DNA from 4 places in the Arthrobacter vasquezii genome. Region 3 is predicted to be linked to each of the others. Evidence: riboswitches for the same ligand, from Rfam matches in the RefSeq annotation. Region 3 holds a riboswitch; each other region holds the start of a gene.
What was found. Region 3 has a riboswitch for S-adenosylmethionine ahead of P4U43_RS02935 (rhodanese-like domain-containing protein). Riboswitches for the same ligand answer to the same signal wherever they lie in the genome.
Positions count from the first base shown of each region.

Region 1: another riboswitch for S-adenosylmethionine. It lies ahead of P4U43_RS05940 (aminotransferase class V-fold PLP-dependent enzyme); the one in region 3 lies ahead of P4U43_RS02935 (rhodanese-like domain-containing protein).
Region 2: another riboswitch for S-adenosylmethionine. It lies ahead of P4U43_RS04105 (bifunctional o-acetylhomoserine/o-acetylserine sulfhydrylase); the one in region 3 lies ahead of P4U43_RS02935 (rhodanese-like domain-containing protein).
Region 4: another riboswitch for S-adenosylmethionine. It lies ahead of metX (homoserine O-acetyltransferase MetX); the one in region 3 lies ahead of P4U43_RS02935 (rhodanese-like domain-containing protein).

Region 1 covers NZ_JAROKN010000009.1:37,538-44,640, forward strand. The annotation lists gene aroA (3-phosphoshikimate 1-carboxyvinyltransferase) at 1-375, shown strand, start outside; gene rsgA (ribosome small subunit-dependent GTPase A) at 372-1,493, shown strand; gene P4U43_RS05930 (cold-shock protein) at 1,668-1,871, shown strand; gene hisN (histidinol-phosphatase) at 2,083-2,907, shown strand; SAM riboswitch class IV at 2,978-3,092, shown strand; gene P4U43_RS05940 (aminotransferase class V-fold PLP-dependent enzyme) at 3,188-4,486, shown strand; gene P4U43_RS05945 (class I SAM-dependent methyltransferase) at 4,579-5,337, shown strand; gene P4U43_RS05950 (hypothetical protein) at 5,334-5,498, opposite strand; gene P4U43_RS05955 (metal ABC transporter substrate-binding protein) at 5,651-6,562, shown strand; gene P4U43_RS05960 (metal ABC transporter ATP-binding protein) at 6,559-7,103, shown strand, end outside.
Region 2 covers NZ_JAROKN010000005.1:112,063-119,165, reverse strand. The annotation lists gene P4U43_RS04115 (SDR family oxidoreductase) at 1-137, opposite strand, end outside; gene aceE (pyruvate dehydrogenase (acetyl-transferring), homodimeric type) at 341-3,040, shown strand; SAM riboswitch class IV at 3,177-3,292, shown strand; gene P4U43_RS04105 (bifunctional o-acetylhomoserine/o-acetylserine sulfhydrylase) at 3,336-4,661, shown strand; gene P4U43_RS04100 (PHP domain-containing protein) at 4,678-5,697, opposite strand; gene uraD (2-oxo-4-hydroxy-4-carboxy-5-ureidoimidazoline decarboxylase) at 5,953-6,447, shown strand; gene uraH (hydroxyisourate hydrolase) at 6,444-6,785, shown strand; gene pucL (factor-independent urate hydroxylase) at 6,788-7,103, shown strand, end outside.
Region 3 covers NZ_JAROKN010000004.1:21,487-28,589, reverse strand. The annotation lists gene P4U43_RS02950 (COG4315 family predicted lipoprotein) at 1-19, opposite strand, end outside; gene P4U43_RS02945 (multicopper oxidase family protein) at 165-1,766, opposite strand; gene P4U43_RS02940 (O-succinylhomoserine sulfhydrylase) at 1,937-3,142, opposite strand; gene P4U43_RS02935 (rhodanese-like domain-containing protein) at 3,231-3,764, opposite strand; SAM riboswitch class IV at 3,771-3,896, opposite strand; gene P4U43_RS02930 (aminodeoxychorismate lyase) at 4,142-4,996, opposite strand; gene P4U43_RS02925 (hypothetical protein) at 5,022-5,306, opposite strand; gene pabB (aminodeoxychorismate synthase component I) at 5,404-7,103, opposite strand, start outside.
Region 4 covers NZ_JAROKN010000065.1:227-7,329, forward strand. The annotation lists gene hutI (imidazolonepropionase) at 1-1,212, shown strand, start outside; partial or broken gene P4U43_RS15605 (hypothetical protein) at 1-1, shown strand, start outside; gene P4U43_RS15615 (CPBP family intramembrane glutamic endopeptidase) at 1,333-2,121, shown strand; gene P4U43_RS15620 (VOC family protein) at 2,166-2,807, opposite strand; SAM riboswitch class IV at 3,143-3,273, shown strand; gene metX (homoserine O-acetyltransferase MetX) at 3,291-4,478, shown strand; gene P4U43_RS15630 (alpha/beta hydrolase) at 4,534-5,292, shown strand; gene P4U43_RS15635 (class I SAM-dependent methyltransferase) at 5,325-5,969, shown strand; gene P4U43_RS15640 (RNA-binding S4 domain-containing protein) at 5,944-6,183, opposite strand; gene P4U43_RS15645 (DMT family transporter) at 6,246-7,103, shown strand, end outside.

The sequences.
Region 1 (7,103 bases), on a different contig from region 3:
GCCGACACCAGCGAGCTGGCGCCGACCGTCGCTGCGCTGTGCTCGCTCGCGCGGACACCGTCGGCATTGTCGGGCATTGGACACCTGCGCGGGCACGAGACTGACCGGCTCGCCGCCCTCGTCGCGGAGATTACCCGCCTCGGCGGTGATGTCGAGGAGACCGTTGACGGCCTGGTCATACGCCCGGCTCCGCTGCACGGCGGTCCTTTCCACACCTATGAGGATCATCGGATGGCCACGGCCGGCGCCATCCTGGGGCTCGCAGTGGACGGCGTGGAGATTGAGAACATTGCGACCACCGGCAAGACCATGCCCCAGTTCCCCGAGCTGTGGAAGGCACTCGCTGCCACCGCTGGTCCGAGCGGCTCTCGGTGACATCCGCCGGGTCGCGCCGCGGGACCGCTTCCTGGGATGAATCCGATGTTCGGATCCGGCCGAACAAGAAGGGTTCCCGGCCACGCACGAAGGACCGTCCGGCTCATGAAGATGCAGTGACCGGACGAATCATCACGGTGGACCGCGGACGCTATACCGCGGTTGTGGATGAGGACACCAACGCAGAGCGGGTTGTCATTGCCGCCCGGGCACGGGAACTCAGGCGGTCCCCCGTCGTCGCCGGAGATCTGGTGGCGCTGGTGGGAGATGTGAGCGGTGAACCGGACACTCTCGCCCGCCTGGTCCGGATTCAGGAAAGACGCACGCTGCTTCGCCGCAGCGCGGATGACACCGATCCCGTGGAACGCGCTGTGGTTGCCAACGCCGACCAGCTGGTGATCGTGGTTGCGGCCGCGAATCCGGAGCCGCGCACGGGGTTCATCGACCGCGCGCTGGTGGCCGCCTACGACGCCGGTATTCAGCCCCTCCTCTGTGTCACCAAAGCAGACCTGAAGGATCCGTCGGATCTGCTGGCGAATTACGAACATCTTGACCTGCTCATCATCACCAGCCAGACTGCGTCCACACCGGACGCAGTGGAAACCACATCCGCTACCGGCGCCTCAGCGCTCCTCGCGCCCGGCGCCGTCGAGCAGTTGAAGGAGCTTTTGGACGGCAAAGTGAGCGTACTGCTCGGTCACTCCGGCGTGGGCAAGTCGACGCTGGTGAACGCGCTCACCGGAGCCAATCGGGCGACGGGCGGAGTGAACGCGGTCACCGGGCGGGGGCGCCATACCTCCTCATCGGCTTATGCCCTCAAAGCTGCAGACTCAGCACCCGGTACGTGGATTATCGACACTCCGGGCATTCGTTCCTTCGGCCTTGCCCATGTCGAGGCCGACCGCATCCTCGCCGCCTTCCCGGATCTTGCACCCGGCACCGAGGACTGCGAGCGGGGCTGCCGCCACGATGCCGCCGCCGTCAACTGCGGACTGGACGGCTGGGTCGCGTCGGGCGCTGCCGGCGAATCCGGTCCGGTGCGCCTGTCTTCGCTGCGCCGGCTTCTCGGGGCGGGCGTCGAACCTTCCCAGGGTGCCAAGGAGCTGGGGATGCAGTGAGTGATGTGACTACGGCGCCGATTGCCTGCTAGACTGAACGGAGTTGTTGTGTTGCGCACGAATGTTAAGCCTTGATTTCTCTCCGGAGTTCGAAAGCTTTTTTTGCAGGCGAAATGAACACCGCGACAGGAACCCCGAAGTACGGGGGGATCCTCACACTCAAGGAATAAAAAAATGGCAACAGGTACAGTCAAGTGGTTCAACGCTGAAAAGGGCTTTGGATTCATCGCTCCTGACGACGGCGGCGCTGACGTTTTCGCTCACTTCTCCGCAATCAACTCCGGCGGCTTCCGCTCGCTTGAGGAGAACCAGAAGGTCAGCTTCGAGACCACCCAGGGCCCCAAGGGCCCCCAGGCTGAGAACATCTCCGTTCTCTAAGTCTCCGTTCTCTAAGTTTCAGCGCTTCAAGATCTAGCGCTTCAAGAAAGGGGACATCGGCTTCGGCCGGTGTCCCCTTTCTTGCGTTTAACAGCACACCGTTCAATGACACCCGTTCCTGTGCGTGCGTGAACCGATCGTAGCCCAGCGCTGAGCGCGTCCGCATCGGGACCTCCCGCATCTGTGCACCCTGACCATATAGGTTGAAAGTATGAACCTCCAGAGCTACAACGATGACCTCCGCCTTGCCCATGTAATGGCCGACTCCGTAGACGACCAGACCATGTCCCGGTTCAAGGCGCTGGATCTGGCGGTCGAAACCAAGCCGGACTTCACCCCGGTCACGGATGCGGACAAATCGGCGGAAGAGGCTATCCGCGGGCAACTCTCGCGTGCGCGTCCGCGCGATGCCGTACTCGGTGAGGAGTACGGCAGCAGCGGCGCCGGCTCGCGGCGCTGGATCATCGATCCTATTGACGGAACCAAGAACTTCGTCCGGGGCGTACCGGTATGGGCTACCCTCATTGCATTGGTGGACGAGGGCCGGCCTGTCGTCGGTGTTGTGAGCGCCCCCGCGCTCGGAAAGCGTTGGTGGGCTGCAACGGGCACCGGTGCGTTCATGGGTAAGTCTCTCGCGGCAGCCAGCCGGCTCCGGGTTTCGAGCGTATCCCGGCTGGAAGACGCCTCGCTCTCCTACTCGAACCTGTCCGGCTGGAAAGAGCGCGGCAACTTTGACGAATTCGTATCGCTCACCGAATCCGTGTGGCGTACACGCGCCTACGGTGACTTCTGGTCCTACTGCCTTGTCGCCGAAGGCGCTGTGGACATCGCCTGCGAACCTGAGCTGAACCTGTATGACATGGCCGCGCTGGTACCCATCGTCACGGAAGCCGGCGGTCGCTTCACGTCACTCGAAGGCTCCGACGGACCCTTCGGAGGCAACGCGCTGGCAACCAACAGCACACTTCACAATGATGTCCTGAAGCGGCTGAACCCCTCGCTGGACGATCTGCTTCAGGAAGGTACCGGCGTCTGACGTGGTCGCTTAACACCAACACGTAACACAAGGACCGGATATTCCCGGCCTGCTTTAGTCTGGATTCCTAGGTCACGAGTGCCAGCGTTAAACCCCGGTTTGCTGGCCGGCAACCCTCCTTCCGCGGCGGGGTGCCCCGGGTGACGACCTGGCCGGGCCAGAACGTGGTTCGGCAAGCGCGGGGCCTGGTGAAGCAGGTCCCCTGAACCTACGTGGGGTACCTCCTGTGAGCAACGCACTTCTTGAGAACGAACTCTCCGCTGCACCGCTGGCGTCCGTGATGGGCGCTGAGCTGCAGGCGCCGCTGGTGGACGGCACTGCCGTCCGTTACGTCAACCTGGACTATGCCGCTTCAACGCCGGCGCTGCAGCAGGTCAATGACTATGTGCAGAGCGTGCTTCCCTACTATGCGAGTGTGCACCGGGGCGCCGGGTACGCATCGCAAATCTCCACCTCGCTCTACGAGAATGCACGAAGGACTGTGCGGAACTTCGTCGGCGGCCGGGAAGATGATGCGGTCATCTTCACCCGCAACACCACCGATTCGCTGAACCTCCTGGCTGGATGCCTGCCGGAGGACGGTGAGGTCCTCTACCTCGACGTGGAACACCATGCCAATCTGCTGCCCTGGCTGCAGCTTCCCCATCGCGGGCTGGTCGCCGCGGGAACCATCGAGGAAACGCTCGCCGCTGTGGAAGAGGAATTGGCATCCGGAGGAATCAGCCTGCTTGCTGTAACCGGTGCGTCGAATGTCACCGGAGAAGTTCTGCCCATCGTCCGGTTCGCAGCGGCGGCTCATGCGCACGGCGCGCGGATCGTCGTCGACGCGGCTCAGCTCGCTCCCCACCGGCGGCTGGATCTGCTCCGCGACGGTATCGACTACGCGGCCTTCTCGGGCCACAAACTGTATGCGCCTTTCGGCGCGGGCGTCCTGGTCGGTAGAGGCGACTGGCTCGATTCCGGAAGGCCCCACCTCGCCGGAGGCGGCGCAGTGAAGACTGTGAAAGTGGACTCGGTGTCCTGGGCAACCGGTTCCGCGCGCCATGAGGGCGGGTCACCGAATGTGCTCGGTGCAGCCGCGCTGGCGAAGGCAACAGAGGCCATCGCTGGGTTGGATGAACCGGCCTGGCTTGCGCATGAATCAGAGCTGCGGGATGCCCTCGTGGAAGGGCTCTCCAACCTTCCCGGCATAGCAGTTCACCGCATCTTCGCTGACAGCACCGATGCGATCGGCGTAGTGAACTTCTCTGTCCACGGTTACGACGCCGGGCTGGTCGCCGCATATCTGTCCGCAGAACACGGGGTTGGACTGCGGGACGGGAAGTTTTGCGCTCATCCGCTGCTGAAGCGGCTGGGCCTGCCGTCAGGTTCGCTACGAGCGAGTTTCGGGCTCGGATCACGGCAGGACGACGTCGACAGGCTGTTGACCGGTTTGCGCTCGCTTCTTCGGGATGGACTGGGGACTGACTATGCGGTCGACGCCGGGCGCTGGGTGCCCGCGGTCGAGACCCGCCCTTTCCCTGACTGGGCTCCGCCCACGCCGGGAACTGCCGGCGCCGCGCCCTGCACAACCGACTGAGCGCTGCGACCGCACTTCCTCGGCGCGACGCCGCCTTCAACCGGGTGCTTTAATTGACGGGTTCCGTACCCGTCATGCGAGGAGTTCCCAACATGGGTGTTGGAGGTCCGCGCCTCGCCGAGCACCGCCGTCGTGAATTGGCGCGGGGCTATCTGCAGGAAAGTGACCGCTACGAGCGCGTGCGTCCGGGCTACCCCCAAGACAGCGTGGACTGGCTCATACCCGCCGGAGCGTTGCGCGCAGCAGACGTTGGCGCCGGCACCGGCAAGTTCACCCGGGAGCTCATCCGCCGCTGCCCGGAGGTGACAGCTGTTGACCCATCCCTGGACATGCTTGCAGTCCTCGGACAACAACTCCCGCGCGTAGCCAGAGTGCAGGGAACTGCCGAGGCATCGGGACTCGCAACGGCGAGCGCTGATGTACTCACAATCGCCCAGGCCTGGCACTGGTGTGATCCTGCTGCGGCAAGCCAGGAGGCCGCACGTGTGTTGGCGCCGGGGGGAAGATTCGCGCTCGTCTGGAATCAGCTGGACGTCAGCGTTGCCTGGGTACACCGACTCTCCCGCATCATGCATGCCGGAGACGTTTTCCGGCCGAGCTACCGCCCTATGCTTGGTCCGCGCTTTTCGGAGCCGGAGTCAAGGGTCATTCCATGGACGCAGGTTCTTCCGGTCTCGGACATCGTGGAACTTGCGCGCTCCCGCACCTACTACCAGAACGCATCAGCCGGTGTGCGCACCAAGGTGGAAAACAATCTGTCGTGGTACCTGCACGATCACTTGGGGCACCAGCCGGACGCAGTCCTCGAGCTGCCGTACCTTACCTACTGCTGGCGGGCCGGCCGGCTTTAGCCCTCAGCGTCCGTCCCGTTCGTTTCCGGCCCGGAATCTGCACCCTCAGCCGGGTCCTGTGAGTGAGTGCCTGTGTCGGCGGGATTCTGAGCGCGATCCCCCTCTGCCGGCTGTTCAGAGTGCTCGCGCGGCACTTCCTCGTGTTGTGGTTCTTCGCTCATAACCCGACCTCCTGATAGTGGTCCCGCCGTGCCCTGCCGGCAACATACCGTTAGGCCCACCATGCCCTGTCGATTGCTCTCCTGTCGAGTGCCGTGGCTCCGGCTGCACAGGAGCAGTGGCGGCAGCAGCGTGATCGGGCTATATTTTCGGTATGCCGAAACTTCGGATTCAGGTTCTCCTCATCCTGACAACGTTGGTGCTTGCAGGCTGTGGCACCCCACTTGTGGAGCGGACCAGTTCACACAAGGACCCGCGGCCTGTTGTACTGACCACCTTTTCCGTTCTCGCGGACCTCACACGCTCGGTGGCAGGTGAGCATATCCGGGTTGAATCGATCACCAAGTTCGGAACCGAAATCCACGGCTACGACCCCACTCCCTCAGACCTCGTCAAGGCGCAGGACGCGGATCTCGTCCTTGACAACGGCCTGGGCCTGGAGCGCTGGTTCGAACGTTTCGTCCTGTCCATCGATGCGCCGCATGTGGTGCTTTCCGAAGGCGTGGAACCCGTTGACATCCGTTCCGGCGATTACCAGGGACTGCCCAACCCCCATGCCTGGATGTCCCCGAAGGCGGCGCAAACGTACGTAGACAACATTGTTACGGCACTGTCAGAGCTTGATCCCGCACATTCCGGAGACTACCAAGCCAACGGCGCCGGCTTGAAGCGGGAACTCCAGGGCATGCTGACCGCTCTGCAGAATGCGTTCAGCACTGGTGAGGCAACGCCGGCTCTGGTCACGTGTGAGGGTGCGTTCTCCTACCTCGCGCGGGACGCCGGAATCAAAGAAGCCTTCATCTGGCCTGTCAATTCCGACACCGAGGGAACCCCCCGGCAGATCAGCGACGTCATCTCCTTTGTTCAGGAGCACAACGTGCCCACAGTCTTCTGCGAGTCCACCGTCAATCCGTCCGCGCAGCAGCAGGTTGCACGAAGCACCGGCGCTGAATTGGCCGGTCCGCTCTATGTGGATTCGCTGTCGGAGGAGAACGGGCCGGTCCCCACGTTCCTCGACCTGCTCCAACACGACATCGACCTCATCATTGCAGGACTGACCCGATGACCCTGACAGCCAGCGAACAGCCGGCCATCGCCGTCGAAGGTTTGGGCGTCAACTATGGAGACGTGACTGCGCTCCACAGCGTGAGCTTCACCATCAACCGCGCCCAGATCTGCGGACTGATCGGGGTGAACGGCTCAGGAAAATCGACCCTCTTCAAGTGCCTCATGGGGTTGGTGACGGCGCAGCAGGGAACGCTCTCGCTCTTCGGCCGAACGTCCACGGCAGCCCGCAAAGGCAAGCTCGTGGCCTATGTTCCGCAGGCTGAGGACGTGGATTGGGACTTCCCTGTCTCCGTCGCCGACGTCGTCATGATGGGGCGGTACGCTCACATGGGTTTGCTGCGGCATCCCTCACGGACTGACCGTGCCGCGGTGACGGAGGCGCTGGAACGGGTCGGGTTGTCAGAGCTTCGCCACCGGCAGATCGGGGAACTCTCCGGCGGACAGAAGAAGCGCGCCTTCGTTGCCCGCGGAATCGCCCAGGACGCCCAGCTCCTTCTCCTCGATGAACCATTCGCAGGCGTAGACAAGGGCAGCGAGGC
Region 2 (7,103 bases), on a different contig from region 3:
AGCGGTTCACGACGGCGGCCCGCCAGGGTCACTGCCCAGCCGGCGTCCAGGAATGCGTGCGCCACCGCCTTGCCGATGCCGGAGCCTGCACCGGTGATGACGGCAATGCGTGGAGACTCAATCGGCAGTTCATTCATGACGTTCCGGTGCCCTTTCTGGTTGGCATTCCCATCTTGGCAGGCATTCACCCTATAGTAATGGAATAATAGTTCCATATTGCGAAAGCGCGGGTTGGAATGGACCCGGAGGGACAAAGGCCATCTGCCGCATTGCAAGGGTGCGATGCCGGTCAGGCAGTGAATCGAGCGGGCAGGTTCCGCGCAGCGAAAGAGGGTTTGGCATGGTTGCTGATCAGGGGATTGTGGGTTCGGGTGTTGGTAGGGATTCGGATCCTGAGGAGACGGCTGAGTGGATTGAGTCCTTTGATCAGTTGATTGATCAGCGTGGTTCTGATCGTGCCCGTGATGTTTTGGGGCGTTTGCTGGCGCGTGCTGGTGGCCGGTCGGTGGGTCTTCCCAGTGTTGTGACTACTGATTATGTGAACTCGATTCCGGTCGATGAGGAGCCTGAGTTCCCTGGGGATGAGGAGATCGAGCGGAAGTACCGGGCGTGGATGCGGTGGAATGCTGCGGTGATGGTGCATCGGGCGCAGCGTCCGGAGATCGGTGTGGGCGGCCATATTTCCACGTATGCGGGTGCGGCGACCCTGTATGAGGTGGGGTTCAATCATTTCTTCAAGGGTAAGGACCACCCCAGTGGTGGGGATCAGGTGTTCTTTCAGGGGCACGCGTCGCCGGGGATGTATGCGCGGGCGTTCCTGGAGGGCCGGCTGACCGAGGAGGATCTGGACGGGTTCCGGCAGGAGAAGTCCAAGGCCGGTCATGCGTTGTCCTCGTATCCGCACCCTAGGTTGATGCCGGAGTTCTGGGAGTTCCCGACGGTGTCGATGGGGATCGGGCCGATGAACGCGATCTATCAGGCGCAGTCCAACCGGTATCTGCAGAACCGCGGGTTGAAAGACACCAGTGATCAGCAGGTGTGGGCGTTCCTGGGGGATGGGGAGATGGATGAGCCCGAATCGCGTGGGTTGTTGCAGTTGGCGGCCAATGAGAATCTGGACAACCTGAACTTTGTGATCAACTGCAACCTGCAGCGCCTGGACGGGCCAGTGCGTGGTAACGGGAAGATCATGCAGGAACTCGAGGCGTTCTTCCGCGGTGCCGGGTGGAACGTGATCAAGGTGGTGTGGGGCCGGGAGTGGGATGACCTGCTCGCCAAAGACACCACCGGGGATCTGGTGAAGATCATGAACGAGACCGCTGACGGGGATTACCAGACCTACAAGGCAGAATCCGGTGGGTTTGTGCGCGATCACTTCTTCGGGAAGACCCCGGCCACCAAGGACCTCGTGGCGGATATGGAAGATGCGCAGGTGTGGGGACTCAAGCGCGGCGGGCATGATTACCGGAAGGTGTACGCGGCGTACAAGGCCGCCACGGAGTTCAAGGGCAAACCGACCGTGATTCTGGCCAAAACGGTCAAGGGGTACGGGTTGGGTTCACACTTCGAGGGCCGTAACGCGACCCACCAGATGAAGAAACTCACCCTTCAGGACCTCAAGGACTTCCGCGACCACCTGCGCATCCCCATCCCCGACGAAGCACTCGAAGCCGACCTCTACAACGCGCCCTACTACCACCCTGGACCCGACTCCCCCGAAATCAAATACCTCCTGGACCGGCGCCGTACCCTCGGCGGATTTGTTCCTGAACGCCGTACCGAGGCGGCGGCACTGGAGCTGCCGGGGGACAAGGCGTACGAGGTTGCGAACCGGGGCTCGGGGAAGCAGCAGGCCGCCACAACGATGGCTTTCGTCCGCCTTCTGAAAGATCTCATGCGGGAGAAAGGGCTGGGGTCCCGGATTGTCCCCATTGTTCCGGATGAGTCCAGAACCTTCGGCATGGACGCCTTTTTCCCGACAGCGAAGATCTACAACCCCAAGGGCCAGAACTACCTCTCGGTAGACCGGGAGTTGGTTCTCGCGTACAAGGAATCGATTCAAGGCCAAATCCTCCACGCCGGCATCAATGAAGCCGGATCAGTTGCTGCGTTCACCGCGGCTGGCACGGCGTACGCCACGCAGGGCGAGCCGCTGATTCCGATCTACGTGTTCTACTCGATGTTCGGATTCCAGCGCACGGGAGATTCCTTCTGGGCAGCCGGTGACCAGATGACCCGCGGGTTCATCATCGGCGCCACCGCAGGCCGTACCACCCTCACCGGCGAAGGCCTCCAACACGCCGACGGACACTCACCCATCCTTGCCTCCACCAACCCCGCCGTCATCACCTACGACCCGGCCTACGGGTATGAACTCGGCATCATCATGCGTGCAGGACTGGAGCGCATGTACGGCGCGAATTCCGACGATCGAAACGTCATGTACTACCTGACCGTCTACAACGAGCCGATCATCCAGCCGCCGCTTCCCGCCGGGTTGGATGCCGACGCCGTGGTGCGCGGCGTGTACAGGCTGAAGCCCGGCAACGACGACGGCGGCCGGCCGAAGGCGCAGATCCTCGCCTCCGGCGTGGCCGTCCCGTGGGCGCTCGAGGCGCAGGAACTCCTGGCAGACCACTGGGGTGTTTCGGCCGATGTGTGGTCGGTGACTTCGTGGACGGAGCTGCGGCGTGACGCACTCGCCGCCGAGGAGGAGGCCTTCCTCAACCCCGATGCAGAGGCCCGCGTTCCCTTCGTCACCCAGCAGCTTGGGGACGCACCCGGACCGATCGTGGCCGTCACCGACTACATGAAGGCTGTTCCGGATCAAATCCGCCAGTTCCTGCCGCAGGACTTCGCCACACTCGGAGCGGACGGGTTCGGCTTTTCCGACACACGCGCCGCAGCCAGGCGGTACTTCAAGATCGACCCAGCCTCCGTCGTCGTACGCACTCTTCAGCTCCTCGCGAAGCGGGGAGAGGTAGACGCAGACGCACCACGCCAGGCAATCGAGAAGTACGCACTCCTCACCCTCCCCTGACGTTTTTGTCGCCTAGTTGCGGCCTGGAAACACTTTTACCTGCAACTAGGCGACAAAAACTTCTGCAACTCAACGGGTGGATTACATGGAACGTCATCTTCGTGCGGCGTGATACTCCTGTGCCTACACTGGCCGTGGTCATGAGCGCCAGCACCAAGCCCCGGCTTGCTGGCCAGCAACCCTCCAGCTGCGGTGGGGTGCTCCGGGTGAAGACCTGGCCGCCCGGCACCAGCCGGACGGCAAGCGCGGCCCGCGGTGCTCCCACCATGCCGGGCCCATGCCAAAGGAGCCTTGAATGTCCAACCAATGGTCTTTCGAAACCCGCCAGATCCACGCCGGTCAGGAACCGGACAGCGCCACCGGTGCCCGTGCTCTGCCGATCTACCAGACCACGTCGTTCGTCTTTCCCAGTGCCGAAAGCGCTGCCAACCGCTTTGCCCTTGCCGAACTCGCTCCCATCTACACGCGGATCGGCAACCCCACCCAGGATGCCGTTGAGCAGCGGATCGCCAGCCTTGAAGGCGGGCTGGGCGCGCTGCTGCTCAGCTCAGGTCAGGCGGCGGAGACCTTCGCGATCCTGAATGTCGCGGAGGCCGGCGATCACGTCGTCGCCAGTCCGAGCCTGTACGGCGGAACCTACAACCTGCTGGCCCATACGCTGAAGAAGTTCGGCATTTCGGTCACCTTCGTGGCGGATCCGGACAATCTGGACCAGTGGCGGGACGCTGTGCAGCCCAACACCAAGCTGTTCTTTGCGGAGGTCGTCTCCAACCCGCGGCAGGACGTACTCGACATTGAGGGCGTGTCCCGGACCGCTCACGACGCCGGTGTGCCGCTGATCGTGGACAACACCCTTGCCACCCCTTACCTCATCCGGCCCCTGGAGTGGGGCGCGGACATTGTTGTCCATTCGGCCACCAAGTACCTGGGCGGCCACGGTACGGCGATCGCCGGCGTCATCGTTGACTCGGGAAAGTTTGATTTCGGCAAGGATCCCAACCGTTTCCCGGGCTTCAATACGCCGGACCCGACATACAACGGTCTGGTGTACGCACGGGATCTGGGTGCGGACGGCGCCCTCGGGGCCAACCTGTCCTACATCCTCAAGGCCAGAGTCCAGTTGCTGCGTGACCTCGGCTCGGCGGTATCCCCGTTCAACGCGTTCCTGATCGCCCAGGGCCTGGAGACCCTGAGCCTGCGGATGGAGCGGCACGTCTCCAATGCTGTCGAAGTGGCTCAGTGGCTGGAAGCGCGTGAGGATGTCGAGTCGGTTGCCTATGCCGGGCTGCCCTCAAGCCCCTGGTATGAGCGCGGACGCACGTACGGCCCGAAGGGAATCGGCGCCATCGTTTCCTTCAACCTGGCCGGCGGTGCGGAGGCCGGGAAGCGCTTCGTCGATGCCCTTGACCTGCACTCGCATGTGGCGAACCTCGGCGACGTGCGCTCGCTGGTGATCCACCCGGCGTCGACCACCCATAGCCAGCTATCGCCGGAGCAGCAGGTCATTGCCGGCGTTAACCCCGGGCTGGTGCGGCTCTCAGTGGGTATTGAACACATTGATGACATTCTGGCGGACCTTGAAGCCGGTTTCAGGGCAGCCAAGGAATTCCTGGACGCCTAAGGAGCTTGGGAAGCTCTCAGGAGCGCGCCCAGGCGAGCAGCTTGTCCAACGGCCACGTCGTAATGATGCGGTCCGCCGGCACGCCGTTTGTTTCGGCGCGCTCCGCCCCGTACTGGAGGAAATCCAGCTGACCGGGGGCGTGCGCGTCGCTGTCGATGCTGAAGAGACACCCGGCTTCGAGTGCCAGCTGGATCAGGTCATCCGGCGGATCCTGCCGCTCGGGACGTGAATTGATTTCCACCGCTACGTTGTTCTCGGCACAGGCGGTGAACACCTTCCGGGCGTCGAACTCGGACTGTGGACGCTGGCCGCGGGAACCCTGGACAAGACGGCCCGTGCAGTGGCCAAGGACGTTGGTATGGGGATCGCGAATGCCGCCCAGCATGCGTGCGGTCATGGTGCGGCGGTCGGAGCGCAGCTTGGAGTGGACACTGGCGACAACGATGTCCAGCTCATCGAGCATCTCCGGCGACTGATCCAGTGTTCCGTCTTCAAGGATGTCCACCTCGATGCCCTTCAAAAGGCGGAAGCCGTTGCCGCCGTCGTCGTTGTTGATCTGGTCCACGATCTGGAGTTGCTCCGTGAGGCGCTCCGCGCTCAGGCCGTTCGCGATCTTCAGGGTGGGGGAGTGGTCCGTGAGCGCCAGGTATTCATGATTGAGCGCACGCGCGGCGTCGACCATGAGCGGGATGGGACTCCCGCCGTCGGACCAGTCGCTGTGACTGTGCAGGTCACCGCGGAGGAGGGCCCTCAGCTCCGACCCGCCGCTGGCCAGGGCTTCTTTCGAGCGCTCGCGGAGGTCGGCGAGATAGGCCGGCACTTCACCGTTGAGCGCTTGGGTGATGACCTCATGGGAGCGCGCTCCGATGCCCTTCATCCGCTTGAGCCGGCCGTCGCGGGCGCGTTGTGCGAGTTCGTCGGGCTCCAGCTCGGCAATGGCCGCTGCGGCCTTGCGGAACGCCTGAACCTTGAAACTCGGAGCCAGTTCCCGTTCCAGCCAGAAGGCGATCTCATTCAATGCGGCGGTGGCATCCATAGGCCCATCTTCCACCATTTACGCGGTGGTGGGCTGGTGCAGGGAAGCAGCTCTATCATGTGATCCAGGTAACGCTTGACAGTTACCATGTGATCAGGGCTACAATGAAATCGGAATAAAAATTCCACCATATAGAAACTGAACCAGAGCCACACGGTTCCTGGACTGTCGCCGGAAACATCGAGTCAAATCGAATTCGTTCGAGGGTAAGGGTGTTCAGCGCTGGCGATAGCGCTTCATAGAAAGCTGACACCCATGCCTCTTGCAACCCTCAATACCTGTACCCCCGAAGTGGCCGCTGCCCAACTCACGCCATGCGTTGACATCCCGCGCTGGGTTGAGGCCATCGTGGACGCGCGGCCCTTCTCCTCGGAAGCCGACCTGATTGCGTTCGCCGAAAAGGCAGCCTATCCCTGGACGGAAGCCGAGATCGACGGCGCCCTGGCGCATCACCCGCGCATCGGTGACCGGGCGCAGGGGAATACCACTGAAGCCACCATGTCGCGTGGTGAGCAGGCCGGCGTCAGCACCGCCGTCGAAACCCAGACCGCGCTCCAGGCAGGCAACCGTGCCTACGAGGAGAAGTTCGGGAGGGTTTTCCTCATCCGGGCCGCCGGTCGAAGCGCCGAGGACATCCTCGCCGCTCTCGATGAGCGGCTGCAGAATACGCCCGCGCTGGAGCTGGAGATCATCGCCCAGCAACTGCGTGAAATCGCCATCCTTCGACTCAAGGGGGTCCTCGCAGCATGAGCCGCAGCCACATAACCACCCACGTGCTCGACACCGGTACGGGACGTCCCGCCGCCGGCGTTGCTGCCGCACTGCACCGGCTGGGTGCGGATGGTTGGGAGGACATCGGGGAGGGAAACACCGACGACGACGGCCGCATCACCTCCCTGGGCCCTGAAGCGCTGGAGGCGGGCACTTACCGGATTGACTTCCAGACCGGCACCTACTTTGCGGCGACCGGCACGGAAACATTCTTCCCCTCCGTTTCACTGATTTTTGAACTTACCGACCCGGCGCAGCACTATCACGTGCCGCTCCTGATTAGTCCCTTCGCCTATTCCACCTACCGAGGAAGCTGACAATGACGACACCGACCATCGAAACAAACGCCAACACCAACGAGAACACCGCGGGCAACAGCGGCCGCATCGTCCTGGGTCGGAACCAGTACGGCAAGGCCGAATGCAGGCTCGTGAAGATCACCCGCGACACTGCGCGGCACCAGATCGAGGACCTGAACGTCACCTCACAGCTGCACGGCGACTTCGAGACCGCCCACACCGAGGGAGACAACTCACACGTTGTTGCCACAGACACGCAGAAGAACACGGTGTACGCGTTCTCCCGTGAAGGTATTGGCTCTCCTGAGCAGTTCCTCCTGCGCCTCGGCAAGCACT
Region 3 (7,103 bases):
CACGCATTGCTTTACTCATGTTGATTCCTCCCGTAAACACCCCCTGGACACCCGGGGGATGGGAGTGGCCACTCGACCCCTCTGCTGGGAAGACGCACGAACTACCCCGGATGGTTCAATTTGCGGGAGAACTCACAGGTGAATCCCAGCTTCAGGTCGCCGCGCTACCCGACAGGGCTGTCGAAGACCGGGCGTGCGGCGGTGATGGGATCGTTGGGATCCGGTTCACCCTGCAACAGGCCGACCCTGAACTGCAGCATCATGTCGTGATCCTCATGGGGGAGGTTATGGCAGTGAACCATGTAGCGGCCTTTCTGGTGTTCGAACCGCATGATCGCCTGAACGGTCTCGTTCTCACCCACGTACATGACGTCCTTCGGGCCCTCCTCATAGCTGAAGGGGCGCTGTCCGTTCCGGCTGAGGATGTGGAAATCAACCAGGTGGATGTGCACGGGATGGAACCAGCCGCCCGACTTGTTTTCGATTTCCCAGATCTCGACGTCGTTGGCACCGGGATTGGCGATGACCTTCTGGAAGTTGCTCGCGATCACATCCGCCCAGCTCATACCGTTGATCTTCCACTCCCCGTTCTGGCGCTCAACCCGTAGCCGGCGCGTGGCCTTGGCCATCGCCCGGGTCAGCTGCATCGGACTGCTGTTAGCGAGGACTGTGGGAAGTGTCAGCGCAGTCGGATCATTGCGGTCGAAGGCGTCGTCCGTGACGTCAAAGGCCATGACCCGGCGGGTATTGCCGAACTCGATGTTGTTGGGGTTGGAAACGTTCTGCAACTCAATCCGCTGACCCGCCCTGTACTTTGAGAAATCGATCAGGACCTCATAGCGTTCCGAGTTGGCATGCCGGTACTGGGCCACCGGGATCGCGCGAGGCATGAGTCCGCCGTCGGTCGCCACGACTGTCAGCGGCTCCCCGGTGCTGAGCTTGAACCGGAATGATCTTGAGATGCCGCAGACCAGCACCCGGAAGCGGTAGATCCGGCGCTTGACCTTCATGAGCGGCCAGGGGACCGAGTTGACCAGGTTGATGTCACCCCAGAGGCCACTGTGGTTGTGGTCGTCATAGTTTGCGTTTCCGTCGGCGCGCAGCTGGATGTCGCTCACCATGAGCGGTACGTCGAATTCGCCCTGCGGTAGTAAGGCGCGCTCAGCCGGATCGTGGATCTGATACATGGCGACAAGGCCCGAGTATGCGTTCTGCGCCGTGTAATGGACGCCGTGGTCGTGATACCAGAGTGTGCGTGCGGGTTGGAAGTTGGGGTAGTGGTAGTCCTTCCGGAACCCGGGCAGCGTGGTGTCGGAGGCGTAGCCGTCGTATTGCGGCAGGGACGCTGAACCGTGCAGGTGGGTCGACGTTGCCATCGGAGTCCCGAAGTCGGGATGGGCTTTCGGCAACTGGTTCCGCATCGTCACAACGGCATGCGTGCCCTGATCGATGGAAATGGTGGGACCGGGGAAGATCCCGTTGTAGCCGAGGATGCGTGTCTTCAGTCCCGGAACAAGGGAGGCCGTCGCAGCCTTCTGGGTCACGTTGTAGAAGTTCTGCGGTTTCCCGTCCAACGGGTTGATTCCCGTCTTGTACGGCGCCAGGAACGGCGGACGGGTGAACGCGAGCTGATAGGGCTTGAGCTTTGAGCCGTCCAGGACCGGCGCGGACTTCGCGCTGATGGAGGCCAGGGGAGCGGTGAGGGTCGCGGCGGCCAGAGCACCGAAGCCGCCCATCGCCAGGAAATTGCGCCTGCTGACAGACATGGGAACATCCCTTCCAAAGGTGTTTCTTTTGGTGGGACGCGCATCGGGGTGCGTTGAAAACGCCCGCCCAGACTACGTACTCGATGTGTGCCTCAGCAGCAAGATTGCTCCTGCCTTCTTGGGGAAACCTTGGACGATCGTTTGGGTTACGGAGTGAGGCTACCCAGACATCAGGAAGTGAGTGCCTTGCCCAGATCAGTCTGCAGGTCGCTTACGTCTTCAAGGCCCACCGAGAGCCGGATGACGCCGTCGGTCAAGCCGATTGCGGCACGCCCTCCAGGACCCATGGCGCGGTGTGTGGTGGTAGCAGGGTGGGTGATCAGCGTCTTTGAATCGCCCAGGTTATTGGAGATATCGATGACTTTCAGGGCATCGAGCAGCGCAAAGGCGCGCTCCTTCGCCTTTCCCTCGGGTGCATCCAGTTCAAAGGTCACCACCGTGCCGCCAGCTGTCATCTGGGCGGCAGCGAGATCAAACTGCGGGTGCGATTCGAGCAACGGGTAACGGACCCAGTTCACAGCCGGTTGGGCTTCAAGCCAGCGGGCGAGGGTCAGCGCCGAGGACGAGGAGTGGTTCACCCGCAGGGAAAGGGTTTCCAGTCCCTTGAGGAGGGTCCAGGCATTGAATGACGACAGCGCGGGCCCGGTGTGCCGCATGAGTGTCTTCACCGGACCCTCGATGAACTCCCTGCGGCCGAGGATCGCGCCGCCCAGCACCCGGCCCTGCCCGTCGATGTGTTTGGTGCCGGAATAGACGACGACGTCGGCACCCAGTTCCGTACACCGCTGCAGCAGCGGTGTGGCGAAGACATTGTCGACGACGACCTGCGCACCGGCCGCGTGGCCGAGCTCAACGACCGCCCGGATATCGACGATCTCCTGCATCGGATTGGACGGCGACTCAAAGAAGACCGCCGTGGTGGGAATGCTCAGTGCTTCCTGCCACTGGCCGAGGTCCCAGCCGTCCACGAAGACAGTCTCCACACCCCAGCGCGGCAGAATCTCGTTGAGGATGACGAAGCACGAGCCGAAGAGGCTGCGGGAGGCAACAACGCGGTCGCCCGAGGCCAGGAGGGCACCGAGCGCGGTGAAGACGGCAGACATGCCGCTGGCTGTGGCGAAGCACGCCTCCGCACCCTCGAGCAGGCGAAGCCGCTCCTGGAACATGGCGACAGTCGGGTTGCCGTACCGGGAGTATACAAAGCGGTCGACGTCCCCGGTGAAGGCTGCCTCCGCCGCCGCAGCAGAGGAATACACAAAGCCCGAGTTCAGGAAGAGCGCCTCGGACGTCTCCTCGAAGTTGGACCGTGCCAGCCCCCCGCGTACCGCGAGGGTATCGGGTGACCAGGCAGCGCCGTCGTCATCCGGGCGTTGGATTCGGGGGTAGCCGCCGTTCCCCGCGATGGGCTCACGGCTGGCCGCCGGAGAGAACGACGACGGCGCGGGCTCACTTACTGGCGTGTGCTCATTCACGGGCGTCGCCACGGTCCGTTGCCGACCGGGCAGCGCCGGTCCGTTCTGTGATCGCGGTCTGTCCTGTGGTCGTTGCGTGATCTGTCGTATCCGTGCTCTCTGGGGCTTCTTCTGCATGCACTGTGGTGGCGAGGCCGCTGGAGCGCCAGCCGCCGTCGGCCTCAAATCCGTGCAGCACGTTGTAGGCAGTGTGACCGGCGGCGGTGGCATTCTGTGCTGCTGCCACAGAACGGACGCCGGAACGGCACAGGAAAAGCAGTTCGCGGCCCTTGAGCCCGTTCAGCTGGTTGAGGAAGGAGACGTTACGGCTGCCGTCGGAGCGCGTCCACTCGAGGAAGAGGGGGACGGTCCCGGCGTCGGTGAGGTCGGGAACGCCGACGCTCCGCCATTCCTCGACAGTGCGGACATCCACCAGCACGGCGCCCTTGCTGACGCGTTCCACCGCATCACGTGCGGTGATGTTGCCGGCATAGCCGTTGCCGGGCCGGGAATTCGCCGGGGGATGGGGGTTGGAATGCAGTGCCATTGTGTCTCCTCACGCTGTGCACGCTGGTGATCATGGGATGTGATCGTTGTGCCGAGTAGTCACCTGAGGCACCCCGCCGTGAAAGAGGGTTGCCGTCCAGCAAGTCAGGGCTTGGCGCTGGCACTCGTTACTCCGGAATGAACGTAGCACCGGCGGCGCCATGCCTGCCATGCCGGGCCGTAACGTGCGGTAACGCCGGTGGTACTCGGGCCAAAGGCGCCGGGGCGTGGCAGGCCTGAGCCAAAAGTGCCGATGCGTGGCAGGTTCGTGGGGATGTCCCCACGATCCTGCGAATTCCCGGCACTTTTGCGGGTGGGGCAGGAGACGGACGAGTGGGCCAGGGAACGTGCGGGTGGGCTGGGGGATAAACGCTCGGGCTAGGAAACGGACGCTACGAGACCGCTCAACTCCGCGGTCAACTCCGGTGAAACCGTCACCGGCTTTCCGTCGATGGACTCGACCTCGGCGAGCAGGCGCACACTCGAGATCAGCCAGACGCCGTCAGATGCAAACAGGTCTTCCGGCACGAGCGGTCCGTAACCCAAATCCCAACCTGCCTCACGCGCCGCCGCAAACAGTGCACCCTGCGAGGTGCCCGGGAGGATCCCGCTCTCAAGCTGGGGCGTGATGAGGTGCTTGACGCCGTCGATGACCCGCGCAATCAGGACTGTCGAGGTCGGGCCTTCGAGGACCTTGCCGTCAGACGAGGTGAAGATGACATCGTCGGCGCCGTGCGAGCGCGCATAGCGGACCGCCGCCATGTTCACCGCGTAGGAAAGGGTCTTCGCGCCCATCAGCAGCCACGGAGCACGCTGGGCAACCGTGCTGTCATAGCCGCGGTCAAGCAGGAGGACCGACAGCCGCTGGCCGCGCAACCCGACCGGTACGGCGGACACCTGGACCCACGCGGTGGCTCCAGCCTCTGGTTCGCCCCGGGTGGCGACGAGCTTGACCACGAGTTCGCCGTCGTCGTCGGCTGCCGCCAGCGCGGTGGTGATGGCGCGTTCCCACACGTCCGACGACGGAATCTTCAGTTCCAGCGCATCGGCGGACGTCGCCAGCCGGGCGAGGTGGGCCTGCAGCTTCCGGGGAGCGCCGTTGACCGCGAGCATTGTTTCGAAGATGCCGTCACCCCGCGTGATCCCGGTGTCGGTAACCATCAGCTGCGGCTGTGCTGCGTCAGCTATGCGGCCGTCGGGACGGGCGGGGTCGAGGAACACCAGAACAGTCATGCGATCAGCATAGTGACCGGGCAGGTCAGGAGCTCGTGTCGTTGTCCTCGTTCAGCCCGCGCTGGGCAAAGTCTGCTTCATCGGAAGCTTCCGCAGGGAGGGGATCGGCAGCGTCCGGAACCTGGTCCGGTGCGTAGTCGATGAGACCGGCGTCGACCCGTTCCTGCTCCGTTGCGGCCGCCAGGGCATCGTCATCGAGGCGTTCAGGCTGCCCCGCATGGCCCTGATGGATGCGCTTGGGAAGGAACTCGTTATCGGGCTCCGGAACGTCGTTCAGGTTGGGCGTGTTTTCATCGTTGGAGCTAGTCATGACCGTTCTCCTTCGTTGCACTTTCCTCGGGCGTCCCATGCTTCCACAGACGCCAAGTGGACGAAAGGCCCGCTCAGCGAACCGCTCGATCGCAGCGTCAGCTGGGGAAGCTCGAACCAAGCGCAGACAGCACCCCGAACGCCTTCGTCCGGACCTCGTCCCACTCCTCGGCGGGGTCGGAATCCGCAGTGATCGCGCCGCCCACTCCGAGTGTGAGGCGGGTGCCGCCGTCGTCGTCCTCCAGCACGAGAGTGCGGATGACGACGGCGAGATCCGCCGCCCCATCGAGGGAAAAGTAGCCGGCGGCGCCGGCGTAGACCCCGCGGGGTGCTTCCTCGAGCCGGTCCAGGATAGCCATGGTGCTGATCTTCGGCGCACCCGTCATTGAGCCGGCAGGAAATGCGGCCGCAACGGCTTCGGCACGGGAGGAACCGGGCCGGAGCCGGGCGTCGATGGTGCTCACCATCTGGTGAACGGTTGCATAGGTCTCGATGTCGCACAACCGGGTCACCGTCACGGTGCCGGGGACTGCAAGGTGGGAGAGGTCATTGCGGAGCAGGTCCACAATCATGATGTTCTCTGCCCGGTCCTTCGTGCTGGTGCGCAGATCCTCCTGGAGGGCGGCGTCTTGGGCTGGGTCCGGGGAGCGGCGCCGGGTTCCTTTGATTGGTTCGGCCCGCATTCCGCCGGTGGAGTCCAGCCGCAGGAATCGTTCGGGCGAGGTGCTCGCGACGGCGAAGCCCGGGAAGGTGAAGTAGTGCGCAAACGGGGCAGGATTGGCGCCTCGCAGGGCGAGGTAGATGCCGAATGGGTCGACGGGCGTTTCCTCGCGTGAGGTCAGGGCCGTCGTCAGGCACACCTCATACGAGTTGCCGTCCGTGATTTCCGCCTTGGCCGCACGGATTTTCTCCAGGTAGGGCTCGCGTGTGTCCCGCGCAGTGAAGCGGGGTGCACTCAGTGGGCGCGGTGCACCCACCGGACTTGTCACCGCCGGAGCAGCGCCCCCGGAAAGCATGACGGCGCGGGCACGTTCCAGCCACGCATCGGCGTCGGCGTCGCGGGAGCCGTCGCTCAAGGTCAGCAGGTAGGTGCGCTGTTCCCGGTGGTCAAGGACGACGGCACGCCCCGCGAAGAGCAGCGAAGCATCCGGAACCGAACTGGAACCGTGCGCAGGAGCGGAACCACCGGTTTCACGCTTCAGCTCGTAGCCAAGGTAGCCCAGCCAGCCAAGTGCGAACGGCCCCGGATAGTCCTCCGGCGACCGGACCGCGCGGCGACCCCACACGCCGTCGAGCCAGCGGAAAAATGGACCGGCAATCCGGGCAGTAACCGGGCCGCTGCTGACCATGGTGACGCCGGAGGTGTGCTGCGCAACCTGCCCGAACCGGCCGCCGTCGTCAGCCAGGATGGAGAAGCGGCTGCGGCCCTGCGGGTCCTGGGCCGCGGAGCTGTCCAGCCAGGCAGCGGCCTCAGCTCCGCCATACAGGGTGGAGAAAACGCCTGCGGCGTCCGGACACCCTGCGACGCTCTCAACCTGTAGCGTAAGACCCCGCCGTGCGGCACGCTCCATGGACATGAGCGATTCACACTGCGGCAGTCCGGCCAAGGCACGACGAAGCTGGTCCGGAACGGCGTTGCCGCGATGGCCCTGGACCAGCAGGTCAGCGTGGGGCGCGGGCCGGTCGGTTGCGAGCCACCGCTCTTCCTGTTCGGACCAACGCTGCCAGAACGGCGCATACGTATTGCCGTCCCGGACGAGTGCACTGGTCCGGCGGAGATTGTCGTCAGCGTGTATCC
Region 4 (7,103 bases), on a different contig from region 3:
ACGGGCGCTACAACGATCATCACCGGCATCGGCGAGCTCATGACGCAGGACGCCGAGCAGCGGGTTCTCAAGGACGCGGCGATCGTGCTCGAGGATGAGCGGATCGCCTGGCTCGGTCCGGCCGCAAACGCTCCTGCCGCTGATTCCCGGTACGACGCCGGTGGCCGCGCCTGCCTGCCCGGCTGGGTGGACAGCCATACCCACCTGGTGTTCGCCGGCGACCGAACCGCGGAATTCGAGGCACGCATGGCCGGGCAGTCCTATGCCGCGGGCGGGATCTCTGTGACGGTGGACGCCACGCGGCGCGCCTCGGATGAGGAACTCGGCTCGCTCGTGGCCCAGCGGGTGGCCGAAGCCGGAGCGAACGGAACCACCTACCTCGAAACCAAGACCGGCTACGGTCTCAACGTCGAGGAAGAAGCCCGCAGCGCACGGATCGCCGCTGCAACAGCGGACGAGCTGACCTTCCTCGGAGCACACCTCGTTCCGCAGGGGTGGAAAGCGGACGACTACGTTCAGACCGTCACCGGACCCATGCTCAGCGCCGTCCGGCCCTACGTGCAGTGGGCTGACGTATTTTGCGAAACGGGCGCGTTCACACCGGACCAGAGCCGTGAAGTGCTTCGCGCATGCCGGGACGCGGGTCTGGGACTTCGGGTGCACGGGAACCAGCTCGGCCCGGGGGAGGGCGTGCGGCTCGCTGTGGAGGAGGCAGCGGCCAGCGTCGACCACGTGAACCATTTGGAGCTGTCGGACATCGACGCCCTCGCAGGTTCCTGGTCCGGCTGGGAGGGTGATCCGGACAGCCGGGGGACGGTGGCAACCTGCCTGCCCGCGTGCGATCTGTCCACCCGCCAACCCCTCGCGCCCGCCCGGCAGCTGCTGGATGCCGGAGTACCCGTCGCGCTTGCCTCCAACTGCAATCCGGGGACGTCCTACACCTCGTCCATGGCGTTCTGCGTAGCTACGGCCGTGCTGCAGATGGGACTGACGGTTGCCGAAGCTGTCCGCGCGGCAACCTACGGCGGTGCGCTTGCCCTCCACCGCGAACAAACAACCGACGACGGCGGCCGGCTGGCCGTTGGGTCGCTCGCTGTCGGACACCGCGCGGACCTGCAACTGCTGGACGCACCGTCCGCAACCCACCTGGCTTACCGTCCGGGGATGCAGCTGACCCATGCGGTGTGGCGCGCCGGGCAGCGCCTCCGTTGAGTTTTTGTCGCCTAGTTGCTGTTTCACGACGCTCAGAACAGCAGATAGGCGACAAAAACTTCCCGGGGAACCGTTTTTGTACGCTTTGGCAAGCACCGAAGCGTACGGCACCATGAAGGCATGCCAACCGCCAAAACCAGCCAGCCGTCGTCGTTATCCCCGACCGCCCGCCGGAAGAGGATCAAAGCGGAAATCCTGATTGTCCTTGGTCTGTCCCTCGGCCAGGCCGGGGTTTACGCGGTGGTGGAGTTGATCGACAAGCTGACCCGTGCGCCGCTGGCTGCGCAGACCACCAGGCTCAATCCGGTTCTGGACAACCGGCAGTACTTCGATCTCACCTACCAGCTGCTGGGAATCTTCTTTGCGCTGGTTCCCGTGGTGCTTGTGCTGTTCCTGCTCACCCAGCCGGGGAAGTCGGCCTTCCGCCGGATTGGCTTCACCTTCAGCAAACCGAAGGTCGACTTCGGTCTGGGAGTGGGGCTGGCCGCGGTGATCGGGGTGGGAACGCTCGGGGTGTACGCCGCGGGCCGGGCACTGGGGCTTACCACTGCGATCATCCCGACGGCGCTCGACACCTACTGGTGGACGCTGCCTGTGCTGGTGCTCTCGGCGATCCGTCACGCGGTGCTCGAAGAGGTCATTGTGGTGGGCTACCTCTTTGAGCGGCTCCGGGAACTGGGCTGGTCAGTCCCGGTGATTATTGTGACTTCGGCGCTCCTGCGAGGGAGCTATCACCTGTACCAGGGGATCGGCCCGTTCATCGGGAACGTGATCATGGGGCTGATCTTCGGCTACGCCTACACGCGCACCAAGCGGGTGATGCCCCTGGTGATAGCGCATGCGCTGCTGGACATTGCAGGCTTTGTCGGCTTCGCGCTCTTCGGCCCGGCTATCGGCATCGGAAGCTAACCCCCGGCCACGCGGCCTGGGGAACCAGCGTCCGAAAGAACCAATTAGATCCGGACCGCACCCTTCGGGGTTTCGAACGCTACCGACATGATGCCGGGCGTGCCGTTGGGGGCGATCCACTCGACGTCGACGTCGTCCAACGGGTGGGTGACGGGCGTTCCGAGCCACTCTGTGACGCGCTCTGCCGACCCGGCGATGGTGAGCGCGCTGAGGCGCACGGACGCGGTGCGCGCCTGGGATGGGTGGAGGGACTCCGTGCCTTCATCCCAGCGGATCATGTAGGGGACCTGAGGGTCAGCGATGAGGCCCTTGATGCCGATCTGCTGCCAGGTCAGCTCCTGCCCGTCCGGGAATTTGCGGTTACCGGGGACGGCGCTGCGGCCAAGGCGGTCCTCGAACGGGGCGAGGTCATCAACGGCTACGCACCAGCCCATCCAGCCGCCGCCGGCCTCGGACCGTGCCCGCACCGCCTGGCCAAATGGAGCCTTGTCCGAGGCTGGGTGGTCAAGGACCTCGACTACCTCGAGGTACTGGCCGTTGACCAACGGAAAAATCATGTTGCGGGTGCCAAACCGCGGGTGGATTCCACCCTTCACGAATTCAACTCCGAGGGCGTCGGAAATCCGTTCCGCAGTAGCAGTCAGTCCGTCAGGTTCGCAGGCATAAGACACATGATCCAGGCGCATGGCCCCATTTTGGCACTTTGTGATGGAGGCCTCGACTAAGGGTTACCTAAGTCACACCGCGGGCGACGATGTTCCAAGCAAAACCCAAGGTCAGAGCCGGATAGTTGCTTCACACAGGGAGCCCGGTTCCGAGACCGCCGGAGTTTCCTGCCAGGGACGCCCACTGGGTGTCCCCCTTGAGTGGGGCCGACCGTTTTCCCATAGACGCCGAACGGCCCCACTCAAGCATCCTCTGCCGCACGCGCGCCTTTCACGGCTACTACGCCAGCCGGCTTCATTTCACGGCGAGTCACACAAGTTGCCCTCACCCGCGCTGGTCAGGTTTCCTAATACGAGGTAACGAGTGACAGTGCGGCAGGTTCCACCCGCCATCAGCCCCGGCTTGCTGTCCGGCAACCCTCCCTCGCGGCGGGGTGCCCCGGGTGAAGACCAGGCCCTGCATGCAGTGCAGGAGCAAGCGCGATTCAGTGAGGCGGCAGGGTTTTGACAGGCATCACCACAGCGGTTCCGCAGCCGGAAGCGGGGCTGGTTGACGGCGTCGTCGTGCAACGGTTCCGGATTGGCCCGTTGGCGCTGGAAACAGGCGGCCATTTGCCCGATGTCGTCCTCGCCTACGAGACCTGGGGCACGCTCAATGCCGATGCCTCCAATGCGGTGCTGATCGAGCACGCACTCACCGGCAGCTCACATGTAGCGCGGGGCGAGTCCTCCGAGGATGGCTGGTGGGACGGGTTGGTGGGTCCGGGCAGAACCATCGACACGAACCGCTACTTCGTGGTGTCCATCAATATGCTGGGCGGCTGTTACGGATCCACGGGGCCGGCGTCGCTTGATCCGGAGGGCAAGCCGTGGGGTTCGCGTTTCCCCTTCGTCACCATCCGCGATTCCGTGCGTGCCGAGGCACTGCTCGCAGACCTGCTGGGCATCTCCTCCTGGCACTCCGTGCTGGGTGGGTCAATGGGAGGCGCGAGGGCTCTTGAGTGGGCTGTCACCTATCCCGGGCGGGTGCAACGGTGCGCCGTCATCGCGTGCGGAGCAGCGAGCACCGCGGAGCAGATCGCCTTCGCGCAGGCCCAGGTGCAGGCCATTCGCCTCGACCCGCGGTTCACCGGCGGCGACTACTACGGAAGCGCCGGTCCCGAGGATGGGTTGGGCCTTGCCCGGCGCATCGCGCACATCACCTACCGTTCGGAGGCGGAACTCGTACACCGGTTCGGTCGGGCAGCGCAGGGTATGGAAGAGCCTTTTGGGTCGTCGGTGCCGGGCGGGCGCGGCCGCTACCAGGTGGAGAGCTACCTGGACCATCAGGCGGAAAAGCTGGTCCGGCGGTTTGACGCCAACAGCTACGTCATCCTCACTGAAGCGCTCATGAGCCACGACGTTGCCCGTGACCGGGGGAGCCTCAGCACTGCACTCGCAGCTGCCTCGGCAGAGTTCTTCGTCGCGGCGGTGGATTCGGATCGCCTCTACTGGCCTCGCCAGTCCGTTGAACTGGCGTCCGCATTGCCCGGGAACGTTGCCGTCCACACCATTGAATCTCCCATCGGCCACGATGCCTTCCTCACCGAGATTGCGCAGCTTGAGCCCGCGCTGGCAGCAGCGTTCTATAGCAACACCGACGACGGCGATGTCAAGGAGAGCGCCTCAGCGCTACGGTTGCGCGCGGGCTGAGTCGCAGCCTGCCGCAGCACGCAGCCGGCACAGTTCAACATGCCACTATGGAGCTATGACGAATTTTTCCTCGACTGACGGTTCTGCTGCGCCCTCCTCCGCCTCCTCCTCCGCCTCCGCCTCCGCCCCCGAGACCGGGCCCGGGACCGGCCCGGCCTCGACCGCACCGACTGTCGTCTGGTCGAAGCCCGAAGACGAGCGCTCCGGCTCGCCGCTGCTGGTGCTGCTGCACGGACACATGGCCAACGAAGAAGACCTCATGGGTATCCTCGACTTCCTGCCCGACGAGTTCACCGTGGCATCCGTACGTGCGCCCGTCGCCCTGGGAGCAGGTTTCACCTGGTTCCCGCTGATGCAGGACGCCGCCTATTCGGTCGACAAGGTCACCGCCGCCGTCCAGGACGTCATTGACTGGGTCGACTCCATCAAGCAGTCGCACTCGAGCGTCACCCTGCTCGGCTTCTCGATGGGCATGGCAGTGGCAAGCTCCATGCTGCGTGCCCGGCCCGCAGACTACGCGGCCGTCGTCGGGCTCTCAGGGTTTGTTGTGCCGACCGACGGCAGCACGTTCTTCAACGACAGCGCGCTTGTTGCGAAGCCAGTGCCGTTCTTCTGGGGCCGGGATCAGGAAGACCCGGTCATTCCCGCCGATCGAATCGAGTTCACCCACGGCTGGCTGAACCGCCACACCAAGCTCACCAAGGTGCTCTACGCGGGCATGTACCACAGCATCAACGCACAGGAACTGGGACATGTGCGGGAATTTCTGCAGATGGTGGTGCCCGGCGTCAGCCGGACACCACTGTCACGGTAACGCCGTTACGGTGGCGGGTTAGACTCCCGAATGTGAAGAAAGAAACGCTCTGGGACGCAGGAAAACGCGCGGACCCCAACAGGTCAGCCGCCTACATCCAGCGTTTTGAACAGCTGATATCCGAGGGTGCGGACTTACACGGGGAAGCCCGGTGCGTCGACGCAATGGCTCCCCGAAATGCGCGTATTCTCGACGCCGGCTGCGGGCAAGGCCGGGTTGGCGGGGAACTGGCGCTGCGTGGCCATTCCGTGGTGGGAGTTGACGCGGACGCCCAGTTGGTCGAAGCGGCGAGGGCAGCCCACCCAGGGCCTGTGTGGCTGGTGGGAGACTTGACAGAGCTGGATCTGCCGGCCCGCGGAGTGGCTAAGTCCTTTGACGTGATTGTCTGCGCAGGAAACGTCCTCGCCTTCCTTGCTCCGGGCACGGCGCCACAGGTTCTTGCACGCCTGCATCGCCACCTGGCGCGCGGTGGACGCCTGATCGTCGGGTTCGGCGCCGGGCGCGGCTACACCTTCGACCGGTTTTTCACTGACGTCGCCGGCGCCGGCTTCTCCGTCTCCTTGCGCCTGGCCACGTGGGATCTTCAGGCCTGGACGCCAACATCGGACTTTCTCGTTGCGGTGTGCGAAGCCGAAGCCCGCGATGCCTGCGTTATCCCTGCACCACTGTCACGGTAACGCCGTTCACCGTCACGGAATCACCGGGATGAATCTGGCGTCCCCGGCGATCCTCGATCTCACCGTTGACTTTCACCAGGCCGTTCTCGATGAGTTCCTTGGCCTCCACCCCATCCTCGGCAAGATTGGCCAGCTTGACCAACTGGCCCAGCCGGATCATCGAGTCACGGATAGGCACTTCAGTGGCGGCGCTGGTCTCATCGTTTATGCTCATGGTTACATTCTGCCCGCCGGAAGTGACCGGCCGGAACAGGTCAGTGCCCTAGGGTTTAACGGGTGTCTCGAGCCCCCCACCTTCCCGCCGTCATCGGCCTCCCGCTGGCAATATCCTCCGGCGTAGCCATTCCGCTTCAAAGCAGGATCAACGGAGCACTGGGGCAAACGCTCGACGACGGACTTGCAGCCGCGCTCATCAGTTTCGGTACCGGATTGGTGCTGATGATCCTGATCTCGTTGCTGCTTCCGCGCGGACGGGCGGGCCTCGGCCAGCTGATCCCTGCCGTGCGGCAGCGGCGGTTTCCCCGCATCTACCTGGCCGCAGGGACCATCGGTGCGTTGTTTGTTTTCTCGCAGGCGCTCACCATCTCGGTCCTTGGAGTCGCGCTCTTTACGGTCGCCGCGGTCATGGGCCAGACGCTGAGCGGACTCGCCGTGGACAGGCTCGGGATCGGACCCGGCGGGCGGCGCATAATCACCATCATGCGGGTAATCGGCGTGACGCTGACGGTCGCGGCAGTTATCTGGGCAGTCTCACCCCGCCTCGGCGGAACAGGTACGACGGCGGCACTCATCCTTCCGCTCCTGCTTCCCATCGCAGCCGGCATCCTGGTGAGCTTCCAACAAGCCATGAACGGAACCGCCGCCGTGCAGTACGGCACACCCATTACCGCCACCCTGATGAACTTCATTGCCGGATCGGTCGTGCTCCTCGCCGCCTGGCTAGTGAAACTGGTGCTCACCGGCCCTCCTGAACCGCTGCCGGAAGAGTGGTGGTATTACCTGGGCGGGCCGATGGGATGCATCTTCATCGGTATCGGCGCCCTCCTGGTGCGATCCCTGGGTGTGCTGCTCACCGGCCTCGGAATGATCGCAGGCCAGCTGCTGGGTTCGCTGGCACTGGACCTTGTGCTCCCC